2 regions of the Paenibacillus sp. FSL H3-0286 genome follow, and region 2 is predicted to be linked to the other one. Evidence: riboswitches for the same ligand, from Rfam matches in the RefSeq annotation. Region 2 holds a riboswitch; the other holds the start of a gene.
What was found. A riboswitch is a leader RNA that binds a small molecule or an ion and turns the genes downstream of it on or off. The one in region 2 is predicted to bind preQ1.
Positions count from the first base shown of each region.

Region 1: linked by a shared signal. The riboswitch ahead of queF (preQ(1) synthase) and the one ahead of MHB37_RS06085 (queuosine precursor transporter) in region 2 are both predicted to bind preQ1.

Region 1 is NZ_CP150285.1:3,865,555-3,873,102, reverse strand. It holds gene MHB37_RS17385 (iron ABC transporter permease) at 1-873, shown strand, start outside; gene MHB37_RS17380 (ABC transporter ATP-binding protein) at 929-1,729, shown strand; gene murB (UDP-N-acetylmuramate dehydrogenase) at 1,880-2,791, shown strand; gene MHB37_RS17370 (hypothetical protein) at 2,856-3,191, opposite strand; PreQ1 riboswitch class I at 3,505-3,548, shown strand; gene queF (preQ(1) synthase) at 3,712-4,185, shown strand; gene queC (7-cyano-7-deazaguanine synthase QueC) at 4,215-4,877, shown strand; gene MHB37_RS17355 (6-carboxytetrahydropterin synthase) at 4,877-5,359, shown strand; gene queE (7-carboxy-7-deazaguanine synthase QueE) at 5,352-6,074, shown strand; gene MHB37_RS17345 (cysteine hydrolase family protein) at 6,210-6,731, shown strand; gene MHB37_RS17340 (VanW family protein) at 6,732-7,548, shown strand, end outside.
Region 2 is NZ_CP150285.1:1,386,403-1,393,950, reverse strand. It holds gene MHB37_RS06105 (MaoC family dehydratase) at 1-272, opposite strand, end outside; gene MHB37_RS06100 (MaoC family dehydratase N-terminal domain-containing protein) at 247-648, opposite strand; gene MHB37_RS06095 (thiolase family protein) at 645-1,796, opposite strand; gene MHB37_RS06090 (AMP-binding protein) at 1,793-3,274, opposite strand; gene MHB37_RS06085 (queuosine precursor transporter) at 3,553-4,266, opposite strand; PreQ1 riboswitch class I at 4,277-4,322, opposite strand; gene MHB37_RS06080 (methyl-accepting chemotaxis protein) at 4,689-6,377, shown strand; gene MHB37_RS06075 (YnfA family protein) at 7,496-7,548, opposite strand, start outside.

The sequences.
Region 1 (7,548 bases), 2.5 Mb from region 2:
GATGGAACACATCAGCAAAAGCTTATTTTATTTGATTTCAGATTACCCCGCATCGTAATTTCATTGTTAGTTGGAGCGGGCTTTGCAGTATCGGGCTGTATTCTACAAAGTCTCGCACGTAATGCACTCGCTGAACCGGCTACGCTGGGCATAAGTGCTGGTGCAGGTTTTGCGGTAATCATTTTTATCTCGTTTTTTCCGGCTACAACAGCAGCTCCGGTATTTGTCTTGCCTCTCTTAGCGCTTGGTGGGGCTGGCCTGACCGCAGCTTTAATCTATATTCTTGCCTACCGGAAGGCAGATGGTCTGTCTCCTACAAGGCTGATCCTTATCGGGATTGCGGTCGCTGCAGGAATCAATGCTTGCCAGCTTGTATTGGCACTTAGGCTTGATCCTAATAATTATCAATTTGTAGCTACTTGGATCGCCGGGAAAATATGGGGTGGGGATTGGAGATTCGTCCTTGCTTTGCTGCCTTGGATCGCGATTCTGTTACCGTTCGCCTTCTATAAAGCCCGGGTTCTAAATGTATTGAATCTAGGGGACCACACTTCATTAGGTCTAGGAATGCGTGTGGAGAAGGAACGTATTCTCCTTCTGGTAACAGCCGTAGCGCTTGCCGGCTCCTGCGTCGCGGTAAGCGGAGGTATTGGCTTCGTCGGCCTGATAGCACCACACCTGGCTCGCAGGCTCGTGGGACCCCGCCATCAAGTGTTATTACCTGCTAGTGCTTTGACAGGGGCGCTTCTTATGATTACCGCTGATACCATCGGCAGATGGGTGCTGCAACCTGCGGAAGTTCCGACTGGCATTGTGGTTGCGATTATTGGCGCACCTTACTTTTTATATTTACTCGCCAAGTCTAAAGCGTAAATTAGTTCATACTTAGGAGCATAGCTCCATAAAACTTTTAAGGGAGTTGTAGATCATGTCAGAACGTTTGAATACAGAAGAATTAAGTATTGGGTATGCAGAGGCTACTATAGTTAAAGGCTTGAACTTGTCTATCCCTACGGGAAAAATCACCGCACTAGTGGGCGCTAACGGCTCCGGTAAATCTACAATCCTCAAAACGATGGCCCGGATTATGAAGCCGAAGAGTGGCACCGTAATGCTGGACGGCAAATCGATCCATAACTTTTCAACTAAAGAGGTTGCTCGTCAGCTAGCGATTCTACCGCAGAACCCAACGGCTCCTGACGGTCTGACGGTATCTGAGCTGGTCAGTTACGGTCGTTTCCCTCATCAAAAGGGATTTGGCACGATGACCGCAGAGGATCGCAACATCATCTCCAACGCCATCTCTGTTACGGGCATGGAATCTTTTCATGATCGCCCTATTGACCGTCTCTCTGGTGGACAACGTCAACGCGCTTGGATCGCTATGGCGTTGGCTCAAGAAACAGATATTTTATTCCTTGACGAGCCTACAACGTTCCTAGATATGGCGCATCAGCTCGAAGTTCTTCAGCTTTTGCAAAAGCTGAATGAGGAAGAAGGCCGTACCATTATCATGGTCGTGCATGATTTGAATCATGCTACTCGTTATGCGCAGCATATGGTAGCGATTAAGTCCGGTACTGTGGTTAGCGAAGGCTCACCTACTGAGGTTATGACACCAGATGTATTGCGGGAAGTGTTTGGAATTGAAGCGGATATCGTTCCGGATCCACGTACGGGTGTGCCACTGTGTCTTCCTTACGAGCTTGCTGCCTATAAAGCTGTGTAATTATCATCTAAAATCATATAACGAACAGGCTCCCGTCATTGACAAGGGAGCCTGTTCGTTGTTACAGTTGTGGTTGCCTACAATTTCATAATAACTCTTTAAAATAGATCAAGGACCATCATTTATACATGGTTAAAGGAGCATGAAAACATGAATATTGACAAAATTCAAGATGGCCTAGAGCAGCTAATGACTGCAGGAAAAGTGAAAAGTCATGAGAATTTAAAAGATCACGTGTACACTAAAATGGGCGGAAAAGCTGATATTTTGGCTGCACCAGCTACTTATGATGAAATTCAAAAGATTGTTACATATGCAGAACAAAATGGGATAACCCTTACGGTACTTGGGAATGGCTCCAATGTGATTATCCGTGATGGAGGGGTACGTGGAATCGTTCTGCAAACGGCAGGACTGACCGAAATGGGAATTCGCGACAATCTCTTATATGCGCAATGTGGTGCCAAAATAATTGATGTTTCCAGATATGCGCTTGATAAGGAGCTTACGGGTCTTGAGTTCGCCTGTGGCATTCCAGGAACAGTTGGTGGAGCGCTCTATATGAACGCAGGTGCTTATGGCGGTGAGATCAAAGATGTCCTGCATAGTGCACTAGCTATAAATAAGAACGGGCAATTGGTAACTCTGCAAGGAGATGAGCTGCAATGGGGATACAGAAAAAGTGTATTCGCAAGCGGTGAGTATATTGTACTTGAGGCCAAATTTGCTATGACTTCCGGTGATGTTTTAACGATCAAGGCAAAAATGGATGAACTAACATATTTACGTGAATCGAAGCAACCGCTTGAGTATCCATCCTGTGGGAGTGTATTTAAGCGGCCTCCAGGCCGTTTTGCAGGACAGTTAATTCAAGAGAGCGGCTTACAGGGTACAAGAATCGGCGGTGCTGAGGTATCCAAGAAGCATGCGGGATTTATTGTGAATGCAGATAATGCAACAGCCAGTGATTACATCGGGCTAATCCACCATGTAAGAGCGACTGTGAAGGATAAATTCGGTGTAGAGCTTGAAACTGAAGTGGAGATCATTGGAGAAGAATAAATGATAAGCAAAAAGAGCCCGCAGATCGCTGTGGGCTCTTTTTGCTTATCATAATCATGTTCGTTTAATCTACTGAAAGGGTGTAATTAGCTCTGTCCGTAGTTATTTCTGCCTTGCGGTCGGCTAAGTCTACGATTTGAAGACCTTCAACAGCTAAATCATAAGTGGATTGTGGCAGGGATACCAGTTCACCATCGGCGTTAAGTGTGCTGCCGAAACCTCTTAATATCAGTGCACTTCCAAGATATTCATCAATTACGTCATCTGCACTCCGGAAATCTACGGACTCTAAATTGAAATGAACTTTATCCAAATCACGAAGTTCTTTCTTTTCAATAGCGATTGTTTCATTTAAATGATTGTTAAGCCAATCCATAAGCTGCTGTATACTTTGTTCCATAAAATGCTCCCACCCTTAGCTCGAAGATTATTATGAATAAGTTACCCTTTTCTTAGGATTTGAATCCTTTTTTTTGCCACATCTTAATTAACTGTATGAATAATTCATGTGATTAAAAAAGAAATTCACGACCAAATTGGCATTGTTTTTGAACTTCATAAACTCTACATACGCAGATCTATCCGCGGTAACCTGGAGTTATTTGCTGATCTATATAAGGTAACAGTAAAGAGTAGAACTTGTCAGGAGCGGGCTACCCATGGTATAGTTCAAGACGCAATATGCTTTAAGAAGAAGTCTGCGCTAAAGTTGTGCAGGAGAGGTTCGCGAACTCCCTCTATAAAAAACTAAGAATATATTAAACAGTACAAGCGGTTGCTGTCCTTTATACGGACGTTGCTTCCGTTTCTTCTTAGTGGAGCCAAGTTTTCGAAATCTCGTTCTTCTTTCCATTACCGGCCAAGGCCGAAGGAAAAGAGAGGGGTTTTTTGTCGTGTCAGAAGGAAGATTGAAAGAGGAAATGCAAGAAGTTACTTTGCTTGGTAATCAGGGAACACAGTACAAGTTTGGTTATGATCCAGACATTCTGGAGGTGTTTGATAACAAACATCCCGGGCGTGATTATTTTGTTAAATTCAACTGCCCTGAGTTCACTAGCTTGTGTCCTGTAACGGGTCAGCCGGATTTTGCCACGCTGTATATTTCGTATATTCCTGAACAAAAAATGGTGGAATCCAAATCATTAAAGCTGTATCTGTTTAGCTTCCGCAACCATGGTGATTTTCATGAGGACTGTGTCAACATTATTATGAATGATCTGATCTCTCTGATGGATCCGCGTTACATTGAGGTATGGGGCAAGTTCACTCCGCGCGGAGGCATTTCAATTGATCCTTATTGCAACTATGGAAGACCGGGTACGAAGTATGAGGCGATGGCGGAACACCGCTTAATCAATCACGACCTCTATCCAGAAAAAGTGGACAACCGCTAAATTCCAACTTGTGATAAGGAGAGATTCATATGAACAAAAAAGCACTCGTCGTATTCAGCGGCGGACAAGATAGCACCACTTGCCTGGTTTGGGCATTGCAGCAGTATGAGGAAGTGCAGGTAGTTACCTTCAACTATAATCAACGTCATGCGGCTGAAATCGAAGTTGCAACAGAGATAGCAGCTAAGTTTAATGTAAAACAGCATATTCTTGATCTGGGGCTGCTCAATCAGCTGGCACCCAATGCACTTACCCGTCAGGATATAGATATCGTGGCTGGTGAAGGAGATGAGCTTCCAAGTACTTTCGTCGATGGACGGAATTTGTTGTTTTTATCTTTTGCCGCAATATTAGCTAAACAACTGGGGTACTCCCATATCGTCACTGGGGTTTGCCAAACGGACTTTAGCGGTTATCCGGACTGCCGTGATGTTTTTGTGAAATCATTGAATGTTACGCTGAACTTATCTATGGACTATGAGTTTGCGATCCACACTCCCCTAATGTGGCTGGATAAAAAAGAAACGTGGAAAATGGCCGATGCACTGGGGTATTTTGATTATGTTCGCGAACACACACTGACCTGTTACAACGGTATTATTGGCAGTGGCTGCGGTACTTGTCCAGCCTGTCTATTGCGTCAGCGTGGTCTTGAGCAATATGAGGCGGAGAGAATGGAGGCCGGTTCTTAATGCTTAACGAGGTTTCAGTCTGCAAAATATTTACGTTCGATGCGGCACACCAGTTAGTGGGACACAAAGGGAAATGCAGCAATCTGCACGGACATACTTATAAGCTCGAAGTAGTGCTTAAGGGCAAACCTATGGCCGCGGAAGGCCACTCGGATGAAGGTTTCGTCATTGATTTCAGCGATATCAAAATGACAGTACAACAAAGCCTTGTAGATCGTTTAGATCACGCTTTTCTTGCTATGGGAAATGAACCTGTGTTAGAAACGTTAACGAATACGGGATCCAAAGTAGCCTTGTTGTCTTTCCGCACCACAGTGGAGAATATGTCTTCATATATTGCCTATAAGCTTAAGCAAGCAGGGTTGCCTTTGTACTCGGTAAAGCTATGGGAGACTCCAACCTCTTGGGCAGAGGTGCTGGCTGAAGATGTTCCGGATGAAGGGCCATCCTACCGTTTGTATGGAGGCTGTGATTGTGAGTAAGATTCCTGTAATTGAAATGTTCGGTCCAACTATTCAAGGCGAAGGTGCGGTAATTGGAGTGAAGACGATGTTTGTCCGTACCTATGGCTGCGATTATCGCTGCGGCTGGTGTGACTCCGCTTTTACTTGGGATGGTACGGCTAAGAATAAGGTTCGCATGATGGAAGCAGAAGAAATCATAAATGAATTATTGGCGTTAGCTGGAGATAATTTCGACTGTGTTACGATTTCAGGCGGTAATCCTGCCTTGATTGGTGAAGGAATGGGTACCTTCATCAACCTGCTTCATGAGCGTGGAATAAAAGCAGCGATAGAAACTCAGGGGAGTAAATGGCAGGATTGGTTCAATGACGTGGATGTGCTGACAATCAGTCCTAAACCTCCAAGCTCAGGAATGACAACGAATTGGGAAATGCTAGATAACATCATGAGTAAGATGGAGAAACTGGGTCGTTCTACACATAGCTTGAAGGTCGTAGTGTTTGATGATAATGATTTTGATTATGCGAAAAACGTTCACCAGCGATATCCGAATGTGCAGCTCTTTCTGCAGCCTGGTAATGATGATGTCACGGAAGAGGGCAACATTTCTGCTCGACTTCTGGGAAGGCTGGAGTGGTTGTTTAATAAAGTAATCGCGGATTCGGGTATGAACAAGGTTCGTGTACTTCCACAGCTGCATGCATTGATCTGGCATAATAAGCGTGGCAAATAAATGTTTGATGAAATCGTCCGGGTATCTGCTTACAGATACTCGGTTTTTATTTTTAACAGTTGTAACTTCTAGTAGGTAGATAGTCTGTCCCAGTTTCTGGTATGATTTTAAAAAAAGCTCTTGGAGGTTATTCATTTGGAACAATCAACAGCATTATTAATTATCGATGTTCAAGAAGCCATGTTCTCCTATGATCTAAAGCTGTACGATGAAGAGGGTGTGATGGACAGGATTGTCTCCCTTCAGCAAAAAGCTCGATTAGCAGGTACTCCTATTGTGTATATTCAACATACCGAAGATGAGGAGTACACAAAAGGTACACCCACTTGGCAGATCAGTCACCGCATCACACCGCAGGAAGGCGAAGTTATCGTTGAGAAGCCTACTTGGGATGCTTTTCACCGAACGGAACTGCAAGATGAACTCCAGAAGCTCGGGATTACGAATCTGGTGATCTGTGGGATGCAAAGTGAATTCTGTCTGGATACGACGATAAGACGCGCATACAGCATGGGATATAAAAGTGTACTGGTCTCAGACGCTCATAGCACCTTTGATAATGGGGTTCTGAGTAGTAGGGAGATCGTTAAGCATCATAATGCGATAATTGGAGGTAGATTCGCCCAGTTACGAGCTGAAAGCGAGGTTCAGTTCTAGATGAATACACCCCAGGCTGCCATGAAGCCTATTCAGCGTTCTCGCCTTAGATTGTTTGCTGGCAAACGATATTTTATTTGGAAAAGATATTTGAAATGGTGCACTGGACGAAGCAAAATAGCGAAGCAGCGTACGGATGAAACTTTAACTTATGCAGCTATGACTCATGCTACCCCGTTATTAAGAAGTCTTCGGAATGTAGATATGGTGCTTCAATACAATAAAATAACTAACTTACGGCTGGCAATTGCGAAGCTGGATGGACTTGTTGTGCAGCCGGGGGAGACTTTTTCCTACTGGAGAAGTATTGGTAAGCCCACTAAGCGAAAAGGGTATCTGGAGGGTATGGTGCTGCATTATGGTGGTTTTCATTCCGGGGTTGGAGGAGGCTTATGCCAGTTGTCTAATCTGATCTATTGGATGGCACTGCATACGCCACTTACCGTTATGGAACGGCATCGTCACAGTTATGATGTATTTCCAGATGAACAACGTACACAACCTTTTGGAAGCGGGGCGACCTGTTCTTATAACTATTTGGATCTTCAATTAAAAAATAACACCGCTCAAACGTATCAACTAAAGCTCTGGCTGGACGATAGCCATTTACACGGGGAGTGGAGATGCAATGAGCAGGCGTTTTATGATTATGAAGTATACGAAAGTGATCATAGGATTAGTCTAGAGCCTTGGGGCGGATATATACGCAGTAACAAGATCAGTCGAAAAGTATATACACGCTCTGGAGATCTAATTGGAGATGAAGCTGTAACTGATAATTACGCACTAATGATGTATTCTCCGCTTCTTCATGGAT
Region 2 (7,548 bases):
ACAAAGCAATCGTCCGCTGCAAAATCAAAAATCACGACACTATCGACCTCTATTGGCTTATGAAATTTCATATCATATTGAGTGATCCACTGTGTAGGGTGCTCAGCAATATACAAAGATTGGGCTAATCCCATAAGATACATCCCATGTGCGATGGGTCGCTCCAAACCAGCCTTGGCTGCGGCCTCTGCATCTAGATGTATAGGCGCCAAATCTTGGGAAGCAGTTGCATATTGCCGGATAGCCTCAGCTGTTATGCACTTTTTTATCATGATCATCACCTACCCGAATTAACACCGTTTCTGCGGTGACTATTAGCTTACCCTCACACCTACAAACCAGCGTATGTGTGTAAAAAGTCAGTTTACCCTGTCTGCCTTCTTTTTGCACCTCGCCCGTTAACGCTAATTCACAATCCAAAATCATCCCCGCCGTAATCGGAGCCTGATATGAAAATTTCTGAGTGCCGTGAAGCAAGGGTTCACCGATGATTAACCAAGGAATATCGAAGTCTTGCCAGAAAATAATAGGCATCGTCGCAGGAGCGATCAGCTTTCCATTTATCGTCTGCACGGGTGCTTCAATACTCTGTGCATAGTCCGAAATCCATTCAGCAGTCATATGGATCTGATGTCGGACACTGTTCATTCTATAACCTCCACGAGTGTTGCCAGACCTATCCCACCGCCGATTCCCAGAGTAGCAAGCCCTCGTTGGTAAGGGGCATGTTGCATTTCAGCACATAAGCGAGTCATTAACATAGCCCCGGAAGCTCCGTATGGATGGCCTATTGCTAATGCCCCCCCGCCAAGATTGACCTTTTCCTGTGGAATTTGAAGCTCGTTCAGTGATGCCAATACTTGTGAAGCAAAAGCTTCGTTAAACTCTACGATATCTAAATCGGCAACGGTAAGCTTTTGGCGTTTTAACACCTTTTGCACAGCTGGTACAGGCCCCATACCCAAATAGTTCGGATCTACACCCGCAGCTTGCGCATCCACGACCCGCAAAATAGGGGTAAGCTTAAGCTGCTGGCACTTCTCACGAGACATCATTAATAGAAGCGCTGCGCCATCATTAATAGGACAGGCATTTCCAGCAGTGACGGTACCCTTTTCTTCAAAAATTGGCGGCAGCTTTTGCAGCTTGTCCAGACTCGTATTTGCCCGAGGACATTCGTCGGTGCTCACCCACTGCCCCTCTACCTGAAGAGGTACTATCTCCTGCTGAAACCGGTCACTTTGCTGAGCATGAACCGCCTTTTGATGGCTTTTTAAGGCATATTGATCCTGCTCTTCTCGAGAAATCCCGTATTTCCTAGCTACATTCTCTGCAGCAATTCCCATATCCGGATCGCCGTAAGAGCTAGGCGTAAAATGTGCACGGGTATACAGCTGTGGAACCCCCATTAACGTCTGTGGTTTAGCCATTTTCCATGGAGCACGGCTCGTACTTTCGACACCACCTGCTAAATAAATCTCACCAGCGCCGCTTTGAATCAGTCTTGCTGCTATATTAATTGCCTCTAGCCCAGATCCGCACTGACGATCCACGGTGACACCCGGAACCGAAACAGGCAGCCCCGCTTCAAGCGCAGCTACCCGGGCAATATTACCTCCTGGGCCCACAACATTCCCAATAATGACATCATCAATCAGTTCTTTAGGCAAGTTCGTTTCGGCTACAATATGCTGAATAAGCGGCGCCAGTAATGCCTCCGGCTCAAGTGTACTTAATAAGCCACCCATTCTGCCAACCGGTGTACGTTTTGCCATGACAATTACTGCTTCTATCATATCATCGCTCTTTTCACATAGTCTTTCATCGCTTGCCGGGCAATTTTCCCGCTACTTGTATAGATAAATTCATCCACGGTTAGCAGCTGCTTCGGCGCTTTGTAGCTCGCTAAATACTGGCGGCAATAATTCTTAATTTCTTCGACAGATAAATGCTGTTCTCCGCTCCACTTCACGAGGGCTATCAGCTGTTCTCCCCAGTAATCGTCAGGCACGCCAAGCACCATCACTTCATCTATTTCCGGAAGAAACTCCAGCACCCTCTCTATTTCTTCCGGATAAACGTTCAGCCCTCCGGATATGATTTTATTCTTCAAACGTCCCGCCATATATAAATAACCAGCTTCATCCTGATAAACATAGTCTTCTAAAACAAGCCATCCCTCTCTAAAAGCTGCTGCTGTCTCATTCGGCAATTGATGGTAGCCTAAAAATATCATATCACTACGCACATATAGCTGCCCAATCTCCCCAGGAGGGACTTCCCGGAACTGGTCATCACGAATGGAAATTTGCACCCCGGGATAAGGTTTGCCTACAGAGGTCGGATTATGCTCGGTCAGAACATTCAAATAACTAATATAGCTCGCTTCTGAAGAACCGTAGGATTCATAAAGCCGCGCTCCACCAAACACTTCCATGCCCCTTTTCTTGGACAACTCCGACCACTTTGCACCTGAGCTAATCATCGCATCAATCTGTATCTGCCCAGGTACAGCCTGCTGCATCATGGATTCGATCATTGTTGGTACGACGAACAGCACCACGCCCGGAATTTGCTGACACAACTCTAACACCTGCGTGGCACTAAATTTTTGTGTGATATGAAAGGTTGCTCCACCATATAGACTCTGCATTACGGCGAATAAGGATAGGGAATGCACAAATGGACCTGGTGCCAAAACATCCTTCATAGCGTCCAATTCAAAAGCAATATTCGAAACCTCAAAGCTTTTTAACCATGATAAATGGGTACGCATATAACCTTTGGGCAATCCGGTTGTGCCTGACGTAAAGCCAATAAATAATAATTCATTCGTCTCATCCAACTCAGCCTCCGGCTTCAGGGCAGCCAGCCACTGATCATAGGAACCTGTTCGTTCATTTGAGAAGGTCAATGTTTGGATTACTTGATCCTTGAAAACCAGATTCTTTGCGGCTTCCGGCTCGGCAAAAATCATTGTCGGCTGGCACTGCTCTATAATAACCTGCAGTTCATTAGCACTCCATTTGGGATCTAAGGGAATGGGAACACAGCCCGCATAAATCGCCCCCAAAAAAACCTCAACAAATTCAATACGATTCGTAGATAAAATCGCGATTTTGTCATGCCTCAGACCCTTTTGCTGTAAGCCATTCGCGATTCTCCGCATCGTTTTTACTAATGTGGCATAGGTATGACTTGCTTGGTCATGGGTTAAGGCAATGCTGTCGGGCTGCTGTGCTGCATGACGCAGTATAGGAACTACTAGATTCATCCTAGATCACACCTGTTCGTATTTTCTGTGACTACCGATTATATACATTCTCTTCAATCGGACTGCCCCGCAAGTCCAGCCCAAACTAAAGGATATGTGATAAGCGCCATCGCCGGCGCTCCTGTTAAACTAACCCGCTAGAATTGCTACGATAGCTTATTTTAGCTTTATATTATTTTTATGTACACATCTTTCATGTAACTATTAAGTCCATCTTACAACGAAAAAACAGCCAGCACGCATCGATTATGATCGGTACGCGCTGGCTGTATTGTTGTTTAGTCCTTCTTTTGAACGGATGATGGTGAACCCTCTTCAGCAAAAGTAAAGGTTCGGGCGATATATAAGATAGGTGTGCTTACTGCGGTTAGTAAGAACTTCGCTAGATAAGTCGTAAGCAAAATTTCAAGCCATACATTCCAGTCATACAAGCCCGCAAACGCAATGGTACAGAAAATAAGTGTATCCACAAAGGAGCTAATCATCGTACTACCGTTGGAACGAATCCACAGCTGACTTGAGGTGCTGTAATATTTCCGAATCCAAGAGTACAACCGAACATCTAGGAACTGACTAATGAAGTAAGCAGTAAGACTACCCAAAGCTAGTCGAGGCATCAGCCCAAAAATCGTCTCCAAAGAAGACTGAGCGATATCGGTCTCCTGCGGCTTAAATACTAGTACCATCTGCATAATGACTGTAGTCATAAGCAAGGTGAAGAAACCAAACCAGACCGCTTTACGTGCTTCCGCTCTTCCGTACTTCTCATTAAGTAAATCGCTGGTCATATATAAAGTGACATACATCGTATTTCCGAGTGTCATCACAATATCAAATGGCATAGCAATCGTCTTAGCTACCTGAATGTTAGCAATTACAGTAGCAATACCTACCCAGGCGTACATTCCACTTTTCCCGAACAAGCGGTAACAGAGTAGAAAAAAAGCAAAATTGACAATAACAAATAAAACTCCCCACAGCAAATTAAACATATTACTGAAATTCCTCCTAGTTTTGTTTACGCGGGATGGTTACGAACCGCGGCTTACAATATTAAATTTTCGGAACAAAACATTAATACTCTATCACAATAGCGCTTAACAATCCATAAAAATAATATTTTTATATGAAATTGGTAGTTCCATTTCTTTTTTTTCGCCAATTATCTAAAATAGTCAGCAATAATTCATTTTTTTCAGAAAAAAATGCTCTATAGGACAAAACTTTCACTATTCATCCAGAGGTTAATTCTATAGAATAGTATCAAACACCTTATTCCCGATCCATTTAGTAGAAATATGACATAACTATGGAATATATCTCGGGTCGCCAATTTCCAGCAGTTGGCATGGAGTATCTAGTGAAGACTAAAAAAGAAATGACCTCACCGTCCATAAAAAAAGGAGAGAACGATATGTTTCGTATCAAGCATTCGATCAGTCGCAAATTTACGCGTTTATTATTTGTTGTTCTGTTGCTCACGTCTCTTTTGTTAAGCACCAGCTTCTATTTTATCTCTATCAGTATCTTCAACAGCTATGTTATGCCGCAGATTAACAAAATCCTTACTGCCGCTGCTCAGGACGTATATAAGAATCTCAACGTAATGCACGCCCAGCAAACCCTAAATAAGAACGATCAGTCTGCCACCAATCTCGAGTTCTATTTTCAGGAAAAGAGGAAACAACATGGAGTGGAAACCATTTTTCTGGTCAATCTGAAGGGGAAAGAAGCTGAGATTCTATCCGCAGATCACGATGCAAAATTGCAACGGGCAGAAAGTGTCACCGTATCCTCTGCAATGCAACAAGCCTCTAAAGGAAAAACTGGACTAAGCGATACATATAGCGACGCACATGGTATACATAAAACAGCTTATATCGGTATTCCCGGAAGTACGATGGTTATCGGTGTAAGCAGTGACGTAAGCTTCATTCAAGAAAAAACAGACAGTATTCTATGGACAAGTGCCGGAATCACACTTCTGACGTTGATCATCGGCCTAACTGGTGCATGGTTCATGAGTGTGCGTATAACACGTCCAATCTCAAAACTGGCAGCTTATAGTGCCCGGCTCGCAGAGGGAGATTTCACCGAAGAATTATCAGTTAAAGGAAATGACGAAGTTGCACAGTTGTCCGTAAGCTTCCAAGCGATGACCCAACGCCTGAAAGAAATGATTGGACATGTACTGGTAACCTCTAATACTGTCGTTGCGGATTCCAACTCTTTAAAAGAACGTGTTGAGGTTCTCAATGATATGGCGGAACACTCCAGCTCATCGGTAATAGAAATCGGCAAAGGTAGTACGACTATCGCTAGCAGTGCATCAGATAACTCGAGAGCAATGGAAGAAATCAATTTAGGCATTCAAAGTATTGCCTCAGCAGCGAATGAAGTCACGGAGCAAATCAGTGAGGCTTCCGCTGAAGCAAGTGGCGGTAATGAAATTGCTCAAAGCGCTGTGCTGCAAATGCGCCAGGTTGAACGTGCTTCCCTACAGTCGCTGGATCAATTACAAATCATGAATGAGCGTTCAGTAATGATCGGAGAAGTCGTTCACAGTATTACTGAAATTACGAAACAGATCCAAATGCTGTCGCTGAATGCTTCAATTGAAGCTGCACGCGCAGGAGAGCATGGACGCGGCTTTGCTGTTGTTGCAGGAGAAGTACGCAAGCTGTCTGAACAATCCCGTAACGCAAACGAACAGATCCGTGACTTCCTACTTGGGCTTCAAGAAGATATGAGTCGCTCCGTTACCGAGATGAACCACGTGAATTCTGAGGTTGCCTCTGGAGTCGGCAAAGTAGCAGAAGCAGGTGATGCCTTTAATCACCTCCTGATTCTTATCCAAAGCATCAATCACAGCATCCAATCCGTATCTGCGGCTACACAGCAAATCTCAGCAAGTACAGAAGAAGTCAGTGCTTCCGTCGAAGAAACTGCACAAATTACATCAAGATCGCAAGAAAGTGCGGACACACTCGCTGCTAACTCAGAGCGGCAGCGCGTCGAACTGGAAGGCCATGCAGAAACCGTTAAACATCTGTATGAGCAAGCCAAGAAACTCCAAGAAGCTGTGCAGCAATTTAAGATTTAACGCTTGTAAATTAAAACCCCCGTTCACACGAAAGTGTTGAACGGGGGTTTTTAGTTTGCGATGGCTCGCTTAGACTTGGGGGCATACGCTAGGCTTGCGCGAAGCTCTCGCTTAGAATCGGCGCTTCATGTGCTGCTGGCTTGCGCGATACTCTCGTTTAGACTCGGCACGCCATTTGCTGCTGGTTTGCGCGATACTCTCGTTTAGACTCGGCACGCCATTTGCTGCTGGTTTGCGCGATACTCTCGTTTAGACTCGGCGCGTCATTTGGCGTTGGCTTGCGCAATCCTCTCGTTTAGACTCAGCACGCCATTTGCTGCTGGCTTGCGGACTCAGATGCCGCTATTACTCGAAAAACTGCCATTTGGAGACTTTTTCGGACTCGAGAGACGCTATTGCCTCATAATCAACCCAGACTCAGCCTATTTCGCTCAAATAGCGCCTCTGGTGTCCGAAAACGCTCCAAATTAACCCTTTTATCACAAATAAGGTCTCCTGAGTCCGGAGCCAAGTTACCTACAGCAAATTACTCAAAGTTCATCCGTGGCACTACCAACAGCAAATTACTCAAAGTTCATCCGTCGATGCTACTTACTGCAAATTACTCAAAGTTCATCCGTGGATGCTACCTACTGCAAATTACTCAAAGTTCATCCGTCGATGCTACTTACTGCAAATTACTCAAAGTTCCTCCGTCGATGCTACCTACTGCAAATTACTCAAAGTTCATCCGTCGATGCTACTTACTGCAAATTACTCAAAGTTCCTCCGTCGATGCTACCTACAGCAATAGACTCGGCTACATGCGCTAGCTTGCGCGAAGCTCTCACTTAGACTCAGCACGCCATTTGCTGCTGGCTTGCGGACTCAGATGCCGCTATTACTCGAAAAACTGCCATTCGGAGACTTTTTCGGACTCGAGAGACGCTATTGCCTCATAATCAACCCAGACTCAGCCTATTTTGTTCAAATAGCGCCTCTGATGTCCGAAAACGCTCCAAATTAACCCTTTTATCGCAAATAAGGTCTCCTGAGTCCGGAGCCAAGTTACTCACTTAGTAAAAACTAGGTTACTCAGCTTTCATTCCGCTTTTATGGCTAAGCAAACCTCACTCAACCTAGTGCCGCGGTGCCCAGAGGATAACCGATACACCGATCACACAAATAACAG